4 regions of the Microbacterium sp. F1-18 genome follow, and region 4 is predicted to be linked to each of the others. Evidence: predicted binding sites of a transcription regulator. Region 4 holds the regulator's gene; each other region holds the start of a gene.
What was found. Region 4 encodes LexA, which represses DNA repair genes until DNA is damaged. Its sites were predicted from a motif close to TCGAACANNTGTTCGA; they were not measured.

Region 1: a site for LexA is predicted at 1,995-2,010, ahead of ACU6RU_RS15180 (DUF222 domain-containing protein). Genes of this name have one in related genera too.
Region 2: a site for LexA is predicted at 2,418-2,433, ahead of ACU6RU_RS15295 (DUF222 domain-containing protein). Genes of this name have one in related genera too.
Region 3: a site for LexA is predicted at 2,051-2,066, ahead of ACU6RU_RS01885 (DUF222 domain-containing protein). Genes of this name have one in related genera too.

The regions. Positions count from the first base shown of each region.
Region 1 is NZ_JBREVD010000006.1:23,259-27,924, reverse strand. Features, by position in the region: gene ACU6RU_RS15190 (hypothetical protein) at 1-542, opposite strand, end outside; gene ACU6RU_RS15185 (hypothetical protein) at 1,037-1,927, shown strand; gene ACU6RU_RS15180 (DUF222 domain-containing protein) at 2,045-3,403, shown strand; gene ACU6RU_RS15175 (alternative tryptophan synthase beta-subunit) at 3,705-3,887, opposite strand; gene ACU6RU_RS15170 (DUF5979 domain-containing protein) at 4,295-4,666, opposite strand, start outside.
Region 2 is NZ_JBREVD010000006.1:49,146-53,811, forward strand. Features, by position in the region: gene ACU6RU_RS15285 (sigma-70 family RNA polymerase sigma factor) at 1-1,614, opposite strand, end outside; gene ACU6RU_RS15290 (hypothetical protein) at 1,611-1,916, opposite strand; gene ACU6RU_RS15295 (DUF222 domain-containing protein) at 2,468-3,871, shown strand; gene ACU6RU_RS15300 (response regulator transcription factor) at 4,051-4,666, shown strand, end outside.
Region 3 is NZ_JBREVD010000001.1:384,850-389,515, forward strand. Features, by position in the region: gene ACU6RU_RS01875 (DUF2207 domain-containing protein) at 1-1,434, opposite strand, end outside; gene ACU6RU_RS01880 (MarR family winged helix-turn-helix transcriptional regulator) at 1,470-1,901, shown strand; gene ACU6RU_RS01885 (DUF222 domain-containing protein) at 2,101-3,519, shown strand; gene ACU6RU_RS01890 (Hsp20/alpha crystallin family protein) at 3,792-4,217, opposite strand; gene ACU6RU_RS01895 (L-serine ammonia-lyase) at 4,369-4,666, opposite strand, start outside.
Region 4 is NZ_JBREVD010000001.1:29,399-34,064, forward strand. Features, by position in the region: gene ACU6RU_RS00160 (histidinol-phosphate transaminase) at 1-764, opposite strand, end outside; gene ACU6RU_RS00165 (LysM peptidoglycan-binding domain-containing protein) at 836-1,195, opposite strand; gene lexA (transcriptional repressor LexA) at 1,452-2,117, shown strand; gene ACU6RU_RS00175 (dipeptidyl-peptidase 5) at 2,185-4,092, shown strand; gene hflX (GTPase HflX) at 4,152-4,666, opposite strand, start outside.

The sequences.
Region 1 (4,666 bases), on a different contig from region 4:
ACGACCAGCAAAGGCGACCTCGGCAGCGAAGTGAGCTCCACGCCCCCGGGCGTGCGGAAGTCGATACCCACCTGCCGGTTGTCGCACGTAGCCGACGCCGAGGGCAGGTCGTCGACCGTGTAGGGGTCACCGTTCCCGTTCTGACCCGCCACCCCATAGTCCGCCCAGTAGCTTTCGACCATCCCGAAAGACGCTTCGTCGAGCATGCAGCCCGCCTCCGCGAGGTGAGCTCGATATCCGGCAATCACCTCTGCCGGGTCACCGCTCGCAGCGGCCACGACCCATTGCAGGGAACGCGCGCAGGTCCACGCGCTGCCGTCCTGGACCCACCAGTTCTTCTGCCCCTGCGAACAGCCATCCATCGTCTGCTCGGTCAGCACCGCCCCATCCGCGGCACGTGAAAGCGCCGCTTCGGCGGCTGCCTCGGCATCCGCGCGCTGCGCCACCGTGTACGGGGCGTACTCCTGGGGGTCGATGCGGCCCTGCGAACACGCGGTCATCGTCAGCGCAAGAGTGACGCACCCGACGGTCGCGACGAACACGCGGCGCGGTCTTCGCGCCGCACTCCGTCGCATCACGTCCAATCAGTCACCGCCAGGCTCGAGCGGGTAGTGCCGAGTCCGCCGAAAGCGACCGAATGACCCCGCGACGCCACCCTAGCGACCGCGGTCAGTGCGGGGCAGATCATACATCCGAATGAGTGAAATCGGCGCACCTCGATCACCGGCCGTCTTCATCACACATCCTCATGGCGCGCATCGCGCGCCGCCCACTCAAACCGCGTCCTTACTACCGCTCGAGCGACATCTGAGGCATATCGCGAACCACGTGGACCGGATGCGGCACTCGACGAGCCCTCCTGGCGGTCGCCGCGACGCCGGGAAACGTCATGCGACGATATGCGGCGCCCTGCCGTCGCGGTTCCCCGCGTCCGGCAGGCGCGATGGATGCATATCGATGCTCCCGTTACGTGGGCCTTTCGCATGACGCGCACCCAAGCCAACGCGACAGGCAGCATTCACCGGAAGGGTTCCACGTGGACAGTACGTCCTGGTTAGGCCAGATCAGCATCGGCGTCGTGTCAGGCGTCGTGGTGCTGCTTATCCAACTCTTGATCGAGAGAGTGAAGCGGCCCGCCCACTCGGTGGTCAACACCTCAACCATCACGACCGTCACCGTCATTCAGGTACAGGCGAACGCATCGAGGGCATTGAGCGGTGGTGCGCAGCGAAGCCGATCCACCTCGGGCTCATCCTCCGACACATCCGAGTTGATCGTCGGAGCGGCGATAGCCGCGATCGTGTCGGCGGTGCTCTTCCTACATCTACACCCCTACGTGCTCGCCATCACTATCGGGGCGTCATTGGCACTGGTATTCGGAACGGTATATGCGTTGCGGATGACAGTGCGTGATTTCCAGCGGATCCCACGTCAAGCGGTGTTCGCTCTGATCAACACCGTCATCGCTCTTGCGACCGTGGCAGTGGCGTGGGTAGGTGTGTACAACACGCGAGGAGGCGCCCTGTCGTTGGCCGCTATCGATGCCGCAACAAAACAGGCCATCCCGGACGGCGCGGGACCCGAATGGGTGCGCTCGCTCGGGACCGTCGGTGCTCAGGTAGCGGCACTTCTCGAGACCTTTGGCCCGCTCGCGGCTTACTTCCTCGTCTTCCTCCTCCTTGGCGCCGCGTCCGCCGCAATCCTTGTGTTCCTTGCCGCAGCGACCGTCTTCGACTGGCTCGCGTTCCTCCGATTCACCCGCGTGAGTGTGCCCAGCCCGTTCCTCGCCAAGCGGGCCCTCCAGTTCGCGAATACCTCGTGGGGCAGCCTGGCCGCCGTCGTGACCATAACTGCGATTTCGATCGCTATGTCACAGGGCTGGGCGTTCGACCTGGTGCAGATGTCCACCGGCAGGTCGTCGCAGTGAGCGTCCGGTTCTAGCGGCCGTGGCAGTCCATTCCTCCCCAACCGAGCGGCAGAATAGTTCTCCACAGATGTACGGATATTCGAGGTGAATGTCTGACCTCCTGGCAATAATGGGAACATGACATCGAACGGCGAAAGCTCGTACGAACCGGGTTCCGGCTCGTCGAACTCGCCGTACGCGGGCATCGTCGATCGGGTGTCCGAGGCAGACGACCTGCTCCACGCCGCGCACATCGCGATGACCCGTGCGCTCGCCGAGGCGGGACGCAGCGCTCTGCGCCAGGCTGCGCGCTCGGGCGAGCGGCCGCGCGGCATGGGGTCAGACATGGAGATGCGCTCGATTGCCGCCGAGATCGCCGGGGTGAGGCGGTCGCACGACCGCCGCGCGCAGAGCGAGATCGACCACGCGCTGACCATCGTCGACGACTATCCCGCTGTCTTCGAGGCATGGGAGCAGCAGCGCATCACGCGCGAGCACGTCGACGTCGTCGTCCGGATGGGATGCGGCCTCGCCGACGACATCCGCGACGACTACGCGCAGCAGGCGATCTCGATCTGCGAGCGCGATATCGCCTCCCGGGTGCGCGAACCGCTCCGCAACCTCGCCGCCCGGATGGGGTCCGAGTCCTTCGCCGAGCGGCACCGCAGCGCCGCGGCGAAGCGAGGCGTCTGGGTGACCCACGGCACCGACGGCATGTCCGAACTCAGCGCCACCCTGCCGACGGTCATCGCCGCAGGCATCCACGACCGCCTCACCTCCATGGCGCAGTCCGTCAAAGACGCACGCGCCGCCGCCGGTGGGGCGCCGGTGGAGGATTCTGCACCCGACGTCCGCACGATGGATCAGCTCCGCGCCGACATCCTCGGCGACCTGCTGCTGGGCGGCGCCCCGGTCGTCGATCCCACGTACGGCAGCGACGCCGCGGGGCCACTGGGTGCGATCCGGGCGCAGGTCCAGGTGACGCTGAGGTCCGAGACGGTGACCGGCGCCGACGAGGCCCCCGCCGAACTGGTGGGCGCCTCGCTCATCGACGCCGACACCGCCCGCAGACTCGCCGGCCGCGCCAGGATGTGGAACCGGCTCTTCATCGACCCCATCACCCGCACCCCGGTCGAGGTCGACACCTACCGGCCGCCCGCGGCGATGAGCAGACTGCTCAAGGCAAGAGATCAACACTGCCGATTCCCCGGATGCCGCCGGGCCGCGATCCGGTGCGAACTCGACCACACCATCGACTACGCCCTCGGTGGGCACACCCACATCTTCAACCTTGCCCACCTGTGTCAGCGACACCATTCGATGAAGCAATTCACCCGGTGGGAAGTCAGACAGATCGGCGGCGGGGTCATGGAATGGACCTCGCCCCTGGGCCGGGTCTACCGCGAAGATGTTCCGGTTCCGTCGGTCTGTTTCGTTCCCGACACTGGCGCCGCGCCACCACCCGAGGCGAGCAGGCACGAGCCACCGCCCTTCTGACACGGGTGGGTCGCTACCTGCGCCTCGGTCAGCTCGAGGAGCATGGCTAATCCCGTGCTTCCCGGCCGCGTGGCACTCGACGGGGCCTCCGCAGCGCACTCGCACGTCGTCTGAAGATGGCGGGCGTCCAGCTCGACGCTCACGGTCGGACGCTTCTTCTCGACCCGGTCGTCGACGAACCGATCACCCGCGAGAGGAGCGATTCACTCGTGACCTCCAGAGCAACGGGAAGCACGAGGAGCAGTAACACTTACGGCGATCGTGCTCGGCTGGACCCCTATTCCGCAGTGATCTGGGCACCTCAGTGCAGGTCTCGCACCCGGATGAGCGAGAGCTTGCGATGCCCGAGCCCCGAACGGACTCGCACCATCGTGCATCCGTCCCGTATGAGTTCATCGCGGATGTCAGCGGTCAGCACGAAGGGCCGCACCTGTTGCCAGCCGTCGGCTGCGTCGTAGATGTGGGTCACTCGGTAGTTGCGCATGTTCCTCCCCGTCCGCAGACCACCCCTGATCGATGCGCGTCGGCACCCCGCTCCCGACAGAACGCGACGATACGCCTCTCACGTTGCGCGCACCTCAGGCCTGAGGGAACGCAGGGTTAAGACCGGTACCGGCTCACAGTCCGGGTGTGCTCACCCTGAGGTTGTGGCGGGCGGGATGCCATATGGCATACGCACCTCGCGTACACTTCAAGCGCACACACCGACCCCGCACCGAAGCCCCGAGACCGACGCATCCGTTTCATCGCCGCATTGCTCGCCGTAGCCGCCATCGCGACAGCCGCCGCCTACGGCCCGCGACGCGGCCGACGCAGGCGCTGACCGAAAGGACGAGTGGCCGAAGCGATCGACTCGCTCCGGCCACTCCCCCCATCTGAGGCGCTTCTCCGCTACTCGACCGCCCCGACGGAGTGGGCGTGCCGCGAGCGAGATGCCATCAGCACCGCGGCCCCGATCGCGAGCATGAGAAGCGCAGACCCCGTCGCCCACCACACGACCGCGTCACCGCCCAGCACACCGGTGGCCGCGAGATCACCCGGGTCACCCGGGACCGTGGCGGCGACCACTTCTGGCGCGGTGAGAGTGTTCGTCAGCGTCACCTCGACGACCGTGCCGTCACCGATCGCGACGGTGGCGGGACTGAACGCCGGCGCCTCCCACGTCGCGCCCTCGACATCGGCGGGTGCGAGCTCGGTGAGAGTGACCTGCGCCCCGTAGGGCAGGTGCGGGCTCGTCACGGTCTCACCGGCTCCGACCGTCAG
Region 2 (4,666 bases), on a different contig from region 4:
TCCGCCCGAGAGGTCGGATGCCGTCCACGCGCCGTCGGCGTCTGCCTCGGTGCGGGCCCAGACCGTGCCGTTCTCGTCGATGACCTCGACGACCGCGCCGGGGGTCGCCGTGCCCGAGATCAGCGGGTAGACGCTCGGCCCGGCGCTGCTGTCGACCGTCATCGTCGGCGCGGCGGGCGCGGTGACGACGGGCGGCTGCGAGGTGCCGGGAGTCGGGGTGGGGTTCGGCGTCGGGGTGGGGGTCGGGGTGTGCTCCGAGGTGCCGGTATCGACGGGAGAGTTCGGTGAAGCCGTAGCGTCTGCCTGCGGTCGAGGCGAGCTCGGGACCGAGGGAGCGTTCGGCGCGGGGATGAGGCGAGGGCTGGGCGCAGAGCGCTCGTGCGCGTCAGGGGTCGCGTCGCGCGGCGGCTGCGCAGGCGGTTCGGCGACCGGGGGCGCCTCGGAGGTCGGGCTCTCAGACACAGCGCCGGCCGCGCGCGCGTCGGACGATGTGCGGTGCAGGTGCGGCTCTGACTCGGTCGCCCGCGGGGGAGCGGTCGTCGATTCGGTGAGCGGCAGCGTGACGGCGATCGCCGTTCCCGCCGCGGCGACGGCAGCGACGACGACGAACAGGGGACGACGCCATCCCGACCGCGTGGCGGATCGTGCGGCTCGTCGTGAGGTCGGTGCGCCCGTGGTGGTGCCGCGCGGGGTGCCGGTGGTGATGCCGGCGCCGGTGCCGCCGGTCGCGCCCGTCGCGCCTGCGGGGCCGAGGGCGAAGGTCGCGACCTGTGCAGCACCCGACTGCGTCCACGCCGTGTACGACGCGGCAGCCGGGATGCCGACCACGAGGGGAACGAGCACGAGCGCCAGCCGCGATGAGACGTCGCGTGCCTCGACCCAGGCGAGCGCGCATCCCTCGCACGTCGAGAGGTGCTGCTCGACGCGCCGCGTGTCGCGCCGCGACAGGCCCGATCGCGAATGCGCCCCGAGCAGTTCGAGGGTCTCGCGGCACTCCTCGTTGTCGGCGCGGCGGAGCTGCGCCGACACCCACGCATCGCGGAAACCGCGCCGTGCGCGCACGACAAGAGCGGATGCTGCGTTCGGGGCGAGACCGAGCAGCGGTGCGAACTGGCGCGGCTTCAGACCGTCGACCTCGCTGTACCAGAGGGCTTCCTGCCAGCGGGTGGGGAGGGTCGCGAACGCCGACGCGACAGCGCTCGAGTCGAAGCCCGCGATCGTCGACCATTCGGCGTCGGGAGCCGTCTCGTCGGCGGCATCCTCCAGGTCGGTGGCGTACACCTGCTGCTGCTGCGCGCCCCACTTGTGGGCGACGTTGCGGACCGACGTCAACAGGTACGGTCGGAACCCCATCGAAGGCCCGCCACCGCGCCGGATGGCAGACAGGATGCGGGCGAACGCCTCAGCGACGACATCATCGGGATCGAGCGACGAGTATGCGCGAGCGACGGCGTGAGCGGCGGCCGAGTGGCGCAGCCAGAGCTCGCCGTAGGCGCGTTCATCATGATTCCGGGCGCGCTCGACGAGCTCGTCATCGGACGCTGCGGCGGTCGGTGTGCGCGGCTCGCCGTCGTCGGGAGACGCCAGTCTCAGGCGGTGCGATCCGGCGCTCATGATGACGTGAGGGGGTCGGCGGATGGTCCCGCGCCCAGCCGAGCGAACGGGTCGGATCGTTCGGCATCGCCGATCGCCTCGACGTTGCGCAGATGACGGGTGAGAGCCGCGTAGACCTCGGGTGAGAAGCCGTCGCAGGCGAGAGTGGCGATCACCGCGTCGCCGCGCGACTTGTCGGTGATGAGAATGAGGCGGGCCGTGGCGCTGTCGCCGTCCGCAGCGCGCGACGAGCACACGAACCCGACATCGCGGCGATGCCACGAGTGTTCGCGGGTGCTCGACCAACCCCAAGTGACCCGCACGGTCGCGCCGCTGATCTCGACCGTGGCCGGGCGGATCGCTCCGGCAGGAGTGCTGCTTCGGCGGGTTCGTATGCGACCGATCGGACACGCGGCTGACCGGAAGGTGATCGTGCTCAGACATGCCGCGGACGGGGTCCGGGGATAGTGGTGCGTAGGGGTGTGGGGCTGGTCGGGGGAGTGGTTCAGCTGGTGCCGGCGGTTGCGGGCGCCGGTGCGGGCGCGGTCGCCGGCGCGTCGGAAGGAGGGCCGGGTCCGGGTCCGGCTTCTCGTCGCCGGAGGCGCCGGGAGCGTGTTCGTCGCAGCGTGCATGCTGATGAGACACCGGCGATGGCGAATCGTGACGCGAAAAGGCGGAATTCCTTGCCGGGCGAGATCGGGTGCGGGGTGGGTTTCGCGGGGTGGGGGTCGCGGGGTGGGGGTCGCGGGATGGTGAGGGTGGGATGGCGCCCTGGTGGGACCATTGGTTCCTCCCCACGTGGCGCCGTTCGCTGACTTTTGTGATCGAACAGAGATTCGATAGCTATGTCGTACCTCGCTGCCACAATGGGAACATGGCAGCGAACTACAGGAGCGGCGAGGTGCGATGCGGTGACTCCGCGCCCCCACAGGTGCTCGCGTTCGCGAGGTACGCGGAAGCGCTCGATCTCTCGCATGCCGCGGATGTTGCGCGGATGCGTGCGTTGGCTGACCTGGGGCGGTCGGCGTTGCGGGAGGCCCGGCGAGACGGGGTGCGGGGCTTGGCGTCCGACATGGAGCTGCGATCGGTCGCGGCTGAAGCGGCGGGGATGGCGCGGTTGACGGATCGGCGGTTGCAGGGCGAGATCGACCATGCGATGACCGTCATCGATGACTACCCGGCCGTGTTCGCGGCGTGGGTGGAGCGGCGGATCGAACGCGGACACGTCGATGTGGTCGTGAAGGCCGGGGCGGGGCTGCCGGACGAGGTGCGCGGTGAGTTCGCGGAGGCTGCGATCGGCGTGTGCGAGCGGGATGTGCCCTCACGCGTACGGGGCGCGCTGGACGCGTTGGCGGCGCGGGTGCACCCGCGATCGTTCACGGAGCGGCATACGGCTGCGGCGGCGGAGCGGTGCGTGCGGGTGTCCCACGGGGCCGACGGGATGTCGAACCTCGTCGCCAACCTTCCCACCGTCATCGCTGCGGGGATGCTTGACCGGCTGACGCAGATGGGGCAGTCCGTCAAGGACGCCCGGGCGGAGGGTGCGGATGCTGCGGGGGCTGGCGGTTCGGGCGCGGATGCCGCGGGCGGTGCGGGTTCGGAGGTTGTGCCGGATGCGAGGACGATGGATCAGTTGCGGGCTGACATCCTCGGCGACCTCGTCCTCAGCGGAGCACCCGTGGTCGATCCGACCTACGGGACAGACCGGGCCGGTGGGCTCGGGGCGATCCGCGCACGCGTCCAGGTCGCCGTCACCGCGCAGACCCTGACCGGCGACGACGAGCACCCGGCCGAGGCCGTGGGCGCCGGGTTGATCGATGCCGACACCGCCCGCCAGCTCGCCGCGCAGGTCTCCGAATGGGATCGATTGTTCATCGACTCCGTCACCCGCACCCCGGTTGAGATCGACACGTACCGGCCCACCGTCGCGATGAAGAAACTCCTCACCGCCCGAGACCAGCACTGCAGGTTCCCCGGATGCCGCAGAGCCGCGATCCGGTGCGAACTCGACCACACCATCGACTACGCCCTCGGCGGCCACACCCACATCTACAACCTCGCCCACCTGTGCCAGCGGCACCATTCGATGAAGCAATTCACGAGATGGGACGTGCGGCAGATCGGCGGCGGGGTCCTCGAATGGACCTCGCCCCTGGGGTGGGTCTACCGCGAAGACGTACCGACGCCGGCCGTGTGCTTCACCGCCAACGCCGCCGACCCAACACCGGACGGCCGACCCGCTGATACACCGCCAGCCGGATCACCACCACCCTTCTGACCCGACGGGCCGGCGTCCGGGGTTCGATGTTGCCGCGCGATGCTCCCTCCTCTTACTCCTGGCATCCGCGCGCGACGCGACGATCTCGAGAAGTCGCGTCACGATGCGGGCCTCGCGGCGTCCCTCATATGACGATGCGACGACCGCATCGCGTGATCCAGACACTCCGGAGACCCATCGTGACGATCGAGCGCCGCGCCATCCCGCATCCCAGCCGCACCCACGAGCTGCGGGCCACCGCGCATCGCGTCGTCGCGGGCAGTCTGCCCGGCGCCCGGCCCGGGCGACCCACCCAGGTCGACCTGGCGCGGCTGCGCACGCTCGACGTCGGCGCGACGCCGCAACTGTGGACCGAGTCGAACGTGCACCTGCTCGAAGGGATGCTCATCGCCCGCGTGCGACTCGACGACCTCGACGGCGCGCTCGCCCTCGTCGACGGCCACTTCACCGAGGGGCGTCTGCGGGCCCGCGCCGTGCTGGGGCTCGATGCGCTGGGATCGCTGTTCGCGGCGGTGGCCGAGGTGTACGCGGCGGCAGGACGCCCGCGCGATGCCGGCCTCTACGCATCGCGAGCGCTCACCTTCGCCGACAGCCACGCCGTGCGTTACCGCGCCGCGGCCGTGCAGACCCTGGTCTTCGCGGTGAACGGCGAGTTCGACGCCGCGGCGAGATCCCGCAATATGTGCGCCGAGCTGGGGCGCGCGAACCGCTGGAACGCCGCCGACACCGACTACGCCCTCGCCCTCGCCGACATCCTGCTGGCAGCCGGCGCATTCGACGCGGCACGCGTCTCGC
Region 3 (4,666 bases), 360 kb from region 4:
CAGGTCGAGCCCCAGGAGGTGATCACGCGTCTCGGCGCCGGCTCGCGAGAGCGGCGAGCCCGAGACGGCGAAGATCACGACGAAGAAGGATGCCGCGGCCAGCACGATCCCCACCACGGGGAGGGCCGGGTGCACGTACGAGCTCAGGGCCAGCGCGCCGAACAGGATGACGAGACCGGCCAGCACGACGCACGCGGCGACTGGCCAGCCACGAACCCCGGCCGGAACCGTGCGGTACATGTCGCGCCGCTTGAGGTTGTCCTCGGCGAGCTTGAGGGCGCGCTGCGTCTCGGATGAGAGCCGGGTATCGGACGAGCCGAAACGGTAGATCTCGCCGCGCCGGTGGTGCGGGAACATCCCGCTCAGCAGCATCCGGCCGTTCTGATCGGCCAGCTTCGGGTCGACCAGTTCCGCCTGCAGCTTCGCCCGCCCCCAGCGATGCTTGCCGTCGTCGACGATGCGGATCGAGCCGACGAGCGCCTGCTCGAGCACCTCGGCCGGGATCGCCTTCGAGGTCTTCTTCAGCAGCACCGCCGACTCGAGAGCATCGATATCCCGGGGAGGGGTGTACTCGGCGATGATCGTGGGGCGCCCCGGCTCGTCGCGGAGGTAACGGCGCCGGTTCCGCAGCGCCCAGCCGGTAGCGCCGGCGAGGAGCGCGACCGACCCGGACTGAAGCCATCCGAGAGGCGACGACACGAACGAGGTGTCGTAGGTCTCGAACGCACCCGCTTCGAACCCGACCGCCAGGGTGAGGGTCTCATGCGGAGCCAGGTCGGACGCCGACGCGGTGATCGTGGCGCCATCCGGCGACGCGGTGATCTCCGGGCACGCGGTGGTGCTGTCCTGCTCACCGACGTAGCAGGCCTGACGTCCCGCGAGGGAGTCCGCGATGGTCGGATCGACATGCAGCGTCGCGGTCACCTGACGGAACGGCTGGTTCCAGTCGGTGCCGTTGACGTCCCAATAGAACTCGAGTCCCGTGTCGGGGAAGTCCCAGACGACGTTCTCAAGGTCGTAGGTGAACACGAACGTGTTCCGGCCGTGCAGGTAGGCAGCGCCTCGCGTCAGGATGCCGAGCGTGCCGTCCTCGCTGTCGGTCTCGACGGGCCGGGCCGCGCCGTTCTCATCCGTGACCGAGATGAGCTCGGGATGCAGCGGCTGCCCGTTGTAGGTCTCGGGAAGAAGTCGCCGCATGCCGCGGTTCTGATCCGAATCGGGGAAGTCGGCGACGAACGTCTCGACGACGCGCATGCGTGCGGTCCCGTCGTCTTCGCGGGTGAGTGTGTAGTCGACGGACAGCGAGTCGAAGACGAACGCATCGAGATGGGCGGATTCGTCGGCGGATGCCGCGGCCGGTGCTGCCAGCGCGAAAACTGCTGTGATCAGCATGAGGACCGCGACCGCGACTGCCGCCCGGCTGCGACGGATCATGCCGACCAGCTTAGGCGGGCAGTAAAGTTGTCGCCATGAGCGATCGTCGTCGTGCCGTGGCAGCGTGGGAGAGTCTCTTCCGCGCACAGCACGAGATCTTCGACGACATCAGCAACGACTTCGCCGGCGACGAGCTCACGCAAGCCGAGTACGACGTGCTCTTGACCGTCGTGCGTGGCGCCGGTCATCGTGCGCGGCTGCGCGACGTCACGGCGAATATGCTCATCAGCCAGCCGAGCGTGTCGCGGCTCGTCGACCGGATGGTCGCGCGCGGGCTCATCACCAAATGCGGAGACCCGACCGACGGCCGCGGCGCGATGCTCACCGCGACACCCGAAGGCGTCTCGGCGTTCCGCCGCCTCGCGGCAGCTCACGGACGTTCGATCGCCGAGCGGATGTCGGTGCTGTCGACCGACGAACTGGAGCAGCTCGAGCAGCTCACGACGAAGCTGCGCCGACTCTCCTGATCTGCGGCGCCCGGTCCGGTGACTTTCGGGCGGGTGGTGGCGTGGCGGTTCGTGACGGGCCTTGGCTCGGTTCGGGTGCGGCGTCGCCGGGGCCGGAGTGCCGGGCGCCTGCTCCTCCCCAGCGGCGCCGTCATCAATTGCCCTCACAGTCGCACAAAAGTTCGACCTGAATGTCGTACCCCGCTGCCACAATGGGAACATGGCAGCGAGCGGCGAGATGGGTGGGGTGCGATGCGATGACGCCGCGCCCGCGCAGGTGCTCGCGTTTGCGCGGTTCGCGGAAGCGCTCGATGTTGTCCATGCCGGCGAGGTCGCGCGGATGCGTGCGTTGGCCGATCTGGGCCGGTCGGCGTTGCGGGAGGCCCGGCACGGTGGGGTGCGGGGCATGGCCTCCGACATGGAGCTGCGATCGGTTGCGGCCGAGGCCGCGGGGATGGCCCGGTTGACGGATCGGCGGTTGCAGGGCGAGATCGACCATGCGATGACCGTCATCGACGACTACCCCGCCGTGTTCGAGGCGTGGGTGGAACGGCGGATCGAACGCGGACACGTCGATGTGATCGTGCGGGTCGGGGCGGGGCTGCCGGACGAGGTGTGGGAGTCGTTCGCGGAAGCGGCGATCGGCGTGTGCGAGCGGGATGTGCCGTCTCGGGTGCGGGGTGCGCTCGAGGTTTTGGCGGCGCGGGTGCACCCCCAGTCGTTCACGGAGCGGCACACGGCTGCGGCGGCGGAGCGGTGCGTGCGGGTCTTCCACGGGGCCGACGGGATGTCGAACCTCGTCGCCAACCTCCCCACCGTCATCGCCACGGGGATGCTCGATCGGCTCACCCAGATGGGACAGTCGGTGAAGGACGCCCGGGATGCGGGTGGTTGCGGTGGGGCGAATGAGGTCGGGGCGAGCCCGGAGGCTGACGCGGCGGATGCCGCCGGGGAGGATGCGGCGCCAGACGCCCGAACCATGGACCAGCTGCGGGCCGACATCCTCGGCGACCTCGTCCTCGGCGGAGCACCGGTGGTCGACCCGACCTACGGAACCGACCGGGCCGGCGGGCTCGGCGCGATCCGGGCGCGCGTGCAGGTCACCCTCACCGCGGAGACCCTGATAGGCCGTGACGAGCACCCCGCCGACGCTGTCGGTGCCGGACTGATCGACGCCGACACGGCGCGTGACCTCGCCGGACAGGTCTCCGAGTGGGACCGGTTGTTCATCGACCCGGTCACCCGCACCCCGGTCGAGGTCGACACCTACCGACCCACCATCGCGATGAAGAAACTCCTCACCGCACGCGACCAGCACTGCAGGTTCCCCGGATGCCGCAGAGCCGCGATCCGGTGCGAACTCGACCACACCATCGACTACGCCCTCGGCGGCCACACCCACATCTACAACCTCGCCCACCTGTGCCAGAGACACCACTCCATGAAGCAATTCACGACATGGGAAGTGCGGCAGGTTGGTGGCGGAGTCCTGGAATGGACCTCACCCCTCGGCAGGGTCTACCGAGAAGACGTACCCGTGCCCGCGGTCTGCTTCACCACCGACCCGACCGACACGACCGATCCACCGCGGGGCGGTCGAACTGGCGGGGCACCGCCACCCGAACCACCACCCTTCTGAGCCGGTGCGTCGCGCACTCGCGCGCACCACGACTTTTCCCAGGCGTGGCGAAACTATGCCAGCGCGCCCCACGACGCATCGCTGCCTCGACGCATCGCTGCCTCTCTGAGGTCAGTCCGCGACGACCCTGAGACCCTGCCGTCGCTGTGCACACGCAAAGGGCGGCCGCGCCCCCGAAGGGGCTGCGGCCGCCCGTCATGCAGTGCGCTCGACGCGCGCCGTGAACGCGTCACGACATGCGCTTCGGCAGGTCCTGCGCGATCAGTTGTCGATCAGTTCTCGATCGGCACCACCGGCGCGGCGGCGTCGGTCGTGACCTCCACCTTCCGCGGCTTGGCCTTCTCGCTGACCGGGATCGTCACCGTCAGGACACCGTTGTTGTAGGTCGCGGCGATGCCCTCGGTGTCGACGCCCTGACCGAGGTTCAGCTGACGCAGGAAGCTGGCGGCCTCGCGCTCGCGCGTGATCCACTTCACACCGTCACCGCTCGCGAGCGTGCGCTCGGCGCGGATCGTCAGCAGCTGGCCGTCGACGTCGATGTCGACCGAACCCGGGTCGATGCCGGGCAGGTCGGCGGTCATCACGTAGTGGTCGCCGTCACGGTAGAGGTCCATCGGCATGCGACGGGGGCCGCGGCGCGTGTCGAAGAGGCTCGAGGCGATGCGGTCGAGGTCGCGGAACGGGTCGTAAGTAGCCATCGATCTTTCCCTTCTCTGATGCTTCGTGTTGAGATCTGAAAGTTGAGCCTTAGCGGCTCAACTGCATACAGATTAGCACTCCACCCCATCGAGTGCCAAGGGTTCTCGCACGGCGAACAGCGCCCCGACGAGCGGGGCACATGGGCGCCACTCAGCACTCGACGACGTTGACGGCGAGACCGCCTTCGCTCGTCTCCTTGTACTTGTGCGACATGTCGATCCCGGTCTGACGCATCGTCTCGACGACGGCGTCGAGCGAGACGTAGTGCTGCCCATCGCCGCGCAGGGCGAGGCGCGCCGCGGTGACCGCGGTCGACGCGGCGATCGCGTTCCGCTCGATGCATGGAATCTGCACGAGGCCGCCGACCGGGTCGCACGTGAGCCCCAGGTGATGCTCCATGGCGATCTCAGCAGCGTTCTCGATCTGCGCGCTATTGCCGCCCATGACT
Region 4 (4,666 bases):
AGGTGGTACGGCAGGCGCACGAGACGCAGGGCGTCGATCAGCGTGGCGTCGGCCGCGAGGTAGCCCACGCGCGCGCCGGCGAACGCGAACGCCTTGCTCATCGTGCGCGACACGACGAGCCGTTCGCGACCTCCGAGAAGCGTCAGAGCGGAAGAGCTCTCGCGCGGCGCGAACTCCTGGTAGGCCTCGTCGACGATCACGATGCCGTCGGTCGCGTCGTAGACAGCCTCGATGACGTCGAGACCGAGAGGTGTGCCGGTCGGGTTGTTCGGGGCGCAGAGGAAGACGACGTCGGGCCGCAGATCGGCGACCTGCGCTGCGGCGGAAGCGGCGTCGAGCGTGAAGTCGGGCGCACGCGTCCCCGCGACGTACTGCGCGCCGGTCGCGCGCGTCAGCAGCGGGTACATCGAGTAGGTGGGGCCGAAGCCCATCGCGGTGCGGCCCGGTCCGCCGAAGGCCTGGAGCAGGTGCTGCAGCACCTCGTTCGATCCGTTCGCAGCCCAGATCCGATCCGCCGTGAGACCGTGGCCCAGGTACTCGGCGAAGGACTCGCGCAGGTGGGTGAACTCTCGATCGGGATAGCGGTTGACATCTCGCAGGGCACGGGCGACGGCATCCAGGATGTCGTCGGCGACCTCTTCGGGAACCGGATGCGTGTTCTCGTTGACGTTCAGCGCGACCGGGAGCGGCGCCTGAGGGGCACCGTACGGGGTGAGGCCTCTCAGATCGTCTCTGAGGGGCAGATCATCCAGACTCGGGCTCATCCCACCCATGCTAGGCCGCAGCGCGTCGTCGAGTGACCGAACTCGGCGGACTCACCGCGCGCAGCAGCTCGTCAGCTGGCGTCCGTGTACTCGAGCGGGATGGCCAGCGTCTGGCCGGCCTCGAGCTGACCCGAGCCGAGCGCGTTGAGTCGGACGATCGCGTCGACGACGTCGCGGGGGTCGGCCGCGGGGGCGACCTCTTCGGCGATCGACCAGAGGGACTCCCCCGACATCACGGTGACGGTCGTGAACGAGCCCGCGGGCGCCCCTGCGTCGTTCGAGGCGAGCGCGCCACCGCCGGAGAGTGCGACCGCAGTGATGGCGACGACCGCCGGGAGGGCGGCGATCGTCGCAACGACGCGGCGTCCGCGGCGCGTCATACGCAGGCGGGTACGGGGGGCCGGTGCGAAGCGGGCATCGATCGTGGTCATGACATCTCCTCGGGAGCGGTAGGAAGATTCGCCCTCGCCTCTCGGCCGGGAGAGACGGGTGCGAACTTCGGTTCCGAACGTATCTTCGATATTGTGTGGTGTCAACCACCCACCGAAATCGGAGACCGATCGAAGAGACACGCGGAGCGTTCCGTGATGTCGCCGTCGTATCGGGCTACCTTTTCGACAGCGAGAGCCCACCACGAACCTCCGACATCGGGTCGGGGACGGGGCGTGACGACAGGAGACCGGCGGTATGAGCGAGAAGCCGCAGACGCGACGACGCAAGAATCTGAGCGACAAGCAGCTCGCGATCCTCGAGGTGATCCAGCACGCGATCGCCCGCAACGGCTATCCGCCGAGCATGCGCGAGATCGGCGACGCGGTCGGCCTCAAGTCGCTCTCGAGCGTCACCCACCAGCTGAACCAGCTCGAGCTCAGCGGCTACCTCCGCCGCGACCCCGGCAAGACCCGGGCGATGGAGGTCCTGATCGACCTCCCCGGCACGGCCGGTGAGAACCCGGCCGATGCGGCGCCCGCTCTCGGCGACGCCGCCCTGGTCCCTCTCGTGGGCCGGATCGCGGCCGGGGTCCCGATCACCGCCGACCAGCAGGTCGAGGAGATCTTCCCGCTGCCACGCCAGCTCGTCGGCAAGGGAGAGCTCTTCATGCTCAAGGTCGTCGGCGACTCGATGATCGATGCGGCCATCTGCGACGGCGACTGGGTCGTCGTGCGCGCACAGGCGACAGCCGACAACGGAGAGATCGTCGCCGCGATGCTCGACGGCGAGGCGACCGTGAAGACACTCCGTCAGCGCGACGGTCACACCTGGCTCCTCCCCCGCAACTCCGCCTTCGAGCCGATCCTCGGCGACGACGCGACGCTCCTCGGCAAGGTGGTCGCCGTCCTCCGCGCCGTCTGACCCGCGCGCCGCCGCGCACCTCCCGTCATCTCGCCGCGGGGTGCCGCGGCTCGCGTAGCGTGGCGGTATGTCGCAGCAACTGCCCTACGGTTCCTGGCCTTCTCCCCTGACCGCATCGTGGGCGAGCTCGTCGTCACTGCGCCTCGACGGCGCCGGCTTCGTCGGCGATGAGGTCTGGTGGGGCGAGTCGCTGCCCGACGAGGGCGGCCGCGTCGCCGTCGTGCGCCGCCGAGGCGACGGCGAGGTCGAGGTCGTCCTTCCCGCCCCCTGGAACGCCCGGTCACGCGTCCACGAGTACGGCGGAGGTGCGTGGGCGGTCTCCGATGACGGCGATCTGTTCTTCGTCGACAAGTCCGACCAGCGCATCCGTCGCCTCCGCCCCGGCGGCGAGCCCGAGGCGCTCACCCCCGACGAGAGCGGCACGCACTACGGCGGGCTTCGCTGGCAGCGCGGCGTCCTGCTCGCGGTGCGCGAACGCGAACGCTCAGAGGGCACTCCCGGACGCCACATCGTGCGCATCGACGGCGCTACGGGCGCCCACGCTTCGGGCGTGACCGAGCTCGCGGGCGGCAGCGACTTCGTCGCCCAGCCCGCCCTCTCACCCGATGGCTCGCACCTCGCCTGGGTGGCCTGGGACCACCCGGACATGCCCTGGGACCGCACCCGCATCCGCGTCGTCGACCTCCGCGCCCCGCACCGGGTCCGTGACGTCGCCGGTGGCAGCACGGCCGCGCTTCAGCCGGAATGGACCCCCGATGGCCAGCTCGTCGTCGTCGACGAGCCGACCGGGCGCTGGAACCTCTACCGCGTCGACCCCGACGCCGACGCGAACCCGGCCCCGATCTCCCCCGCCGACGCTGACACAGGCGGCGGGCTGTGGGTGCTGGGAACCCGCTGGTACGCGCCGCTCGATGACGGCCGCGTCGTCGCCGTCCGCACGCACGGATCGGATCAGCTCGTCGTCATCGACCGCGACGGTGGCGCCGTCCCGCTCCCGGTACCCGCCACAGCGCGGCTGCAGATCGAGGATGTCGCGGGCAGCAGCGCCCTCGTCAGCGGCACGATGCCGGGCGCGACGGGGCTGTGGATCGTCGATCTGGACAGCGGCGAGGCGACCGCGGTGCGCGGCGGCGCTCCCGATGTCGATGCGGCATGGATTCCGCACGCCCGTCAGCTGACGACCGAAGGCCCGCACGGCCCCGTGCACGCCTTCGCCTACCCGCCGACCAATCCCGACGTCGAAGCGCCGACCGATGAGCTGCCACCGTACCTCGTGTGGGTACACGGCGGTCCGACCTCGCATGTGGGCGGTACGGCGGACAGCAAGGTGGCCTACTTCACCAGTCGCGGCATCGGCGTGCTCGACGTCAACTACGGCGGCTCGACGGGCTACGGCCGCTCGTACCGCGAACGACTGAAGGGCCAGTGGGGCGTCGTGGACGTCGACGATGTCGCGACCGCTGCCCGAGGGCTCGCCGCCGACGGACTCGCCGACCCGTCACGTCTCGCGATCGAGGGCGGCTCCGCGGGCGGCTGGACCGTGCTCGCGGCGCTGGTCGGAACCGACGTGTTCGGTGCCGGCGTCTCGCGGTACGGCGTCGGCGACGCACGCGCCTTGGCGGCTGAGACGCATGACTTCGAGGCGCGCTACCTCGACGGGCTCATCGGCCCGCTGCCCGAAGCGGAGCAGGTCTACATCGAGCGGTCGCCCCTGAGCCGGCCGGAACGGTTCCGGGTGCCGCTGCTGCTTCTGCAGGGCGACGAGGACGCCGTCGTGCCCCCGGCGCAGGCGGAAGCCATCCGCGACGCTCTCGTCGCACAGGAAGTGCCCCATGCCTACGTGTTGTACGCGGGCGAGGGCCACGGGTTCCGGCGCACGGAGACGATCGTGCACGCGCTCGAAAGCGAGCTGGCATTCCTCGGCCAGGTCTTCGGCTTCGACACCCCGGGGGTCGCGCCGGTCGAACTCGACTGAGCCCTCGACCCGGTGCCCCGAGCCCTGAACATGGCGGGCTGATACACCCGAGCGGCAACTCAGACGGCGTAGGGTGCGAGCTCGGCGGCGAGGCGCTCGGACACGTGAGCATGCACGGCGGTGCCGTCCTCCTCGTGCGAGGTCGCGACGATGTGACCGCTCTCGTGCACAGCCGAGATCAGATCGCCCCGGTCGTACGGCACGAGCGCACGCACCTCTACCGCGGGCAGCGGAAGCGCGTCCTCGATCGCCGCGCGGAGGTCGTCGATCCCCTCGCCGGTCCGCGACGACACGAAATGAGCCGTCGGCTCGAGCCCGCGCAGCAGCAGCCGCGCGTCATCGTCGACCAGGTCGGCCTTGTTGAACACGACGAGCTCGCGCGTCGCACGCGCACCCACGTCGCCCATCACGTCGCGGACGGTCGCGAGCTGCGCCGCCGGGTCGGGGTGCGACCCGTCGACGACGTGCACGATGACGTCGGCGCCCGACACCTCTTCGAGCGTCGACCGGAAGGCTTCGACGAGCTGGTGCGGCAGATTGCGCACGAATCCGACGGTGTCGGTGAGCGTGTACA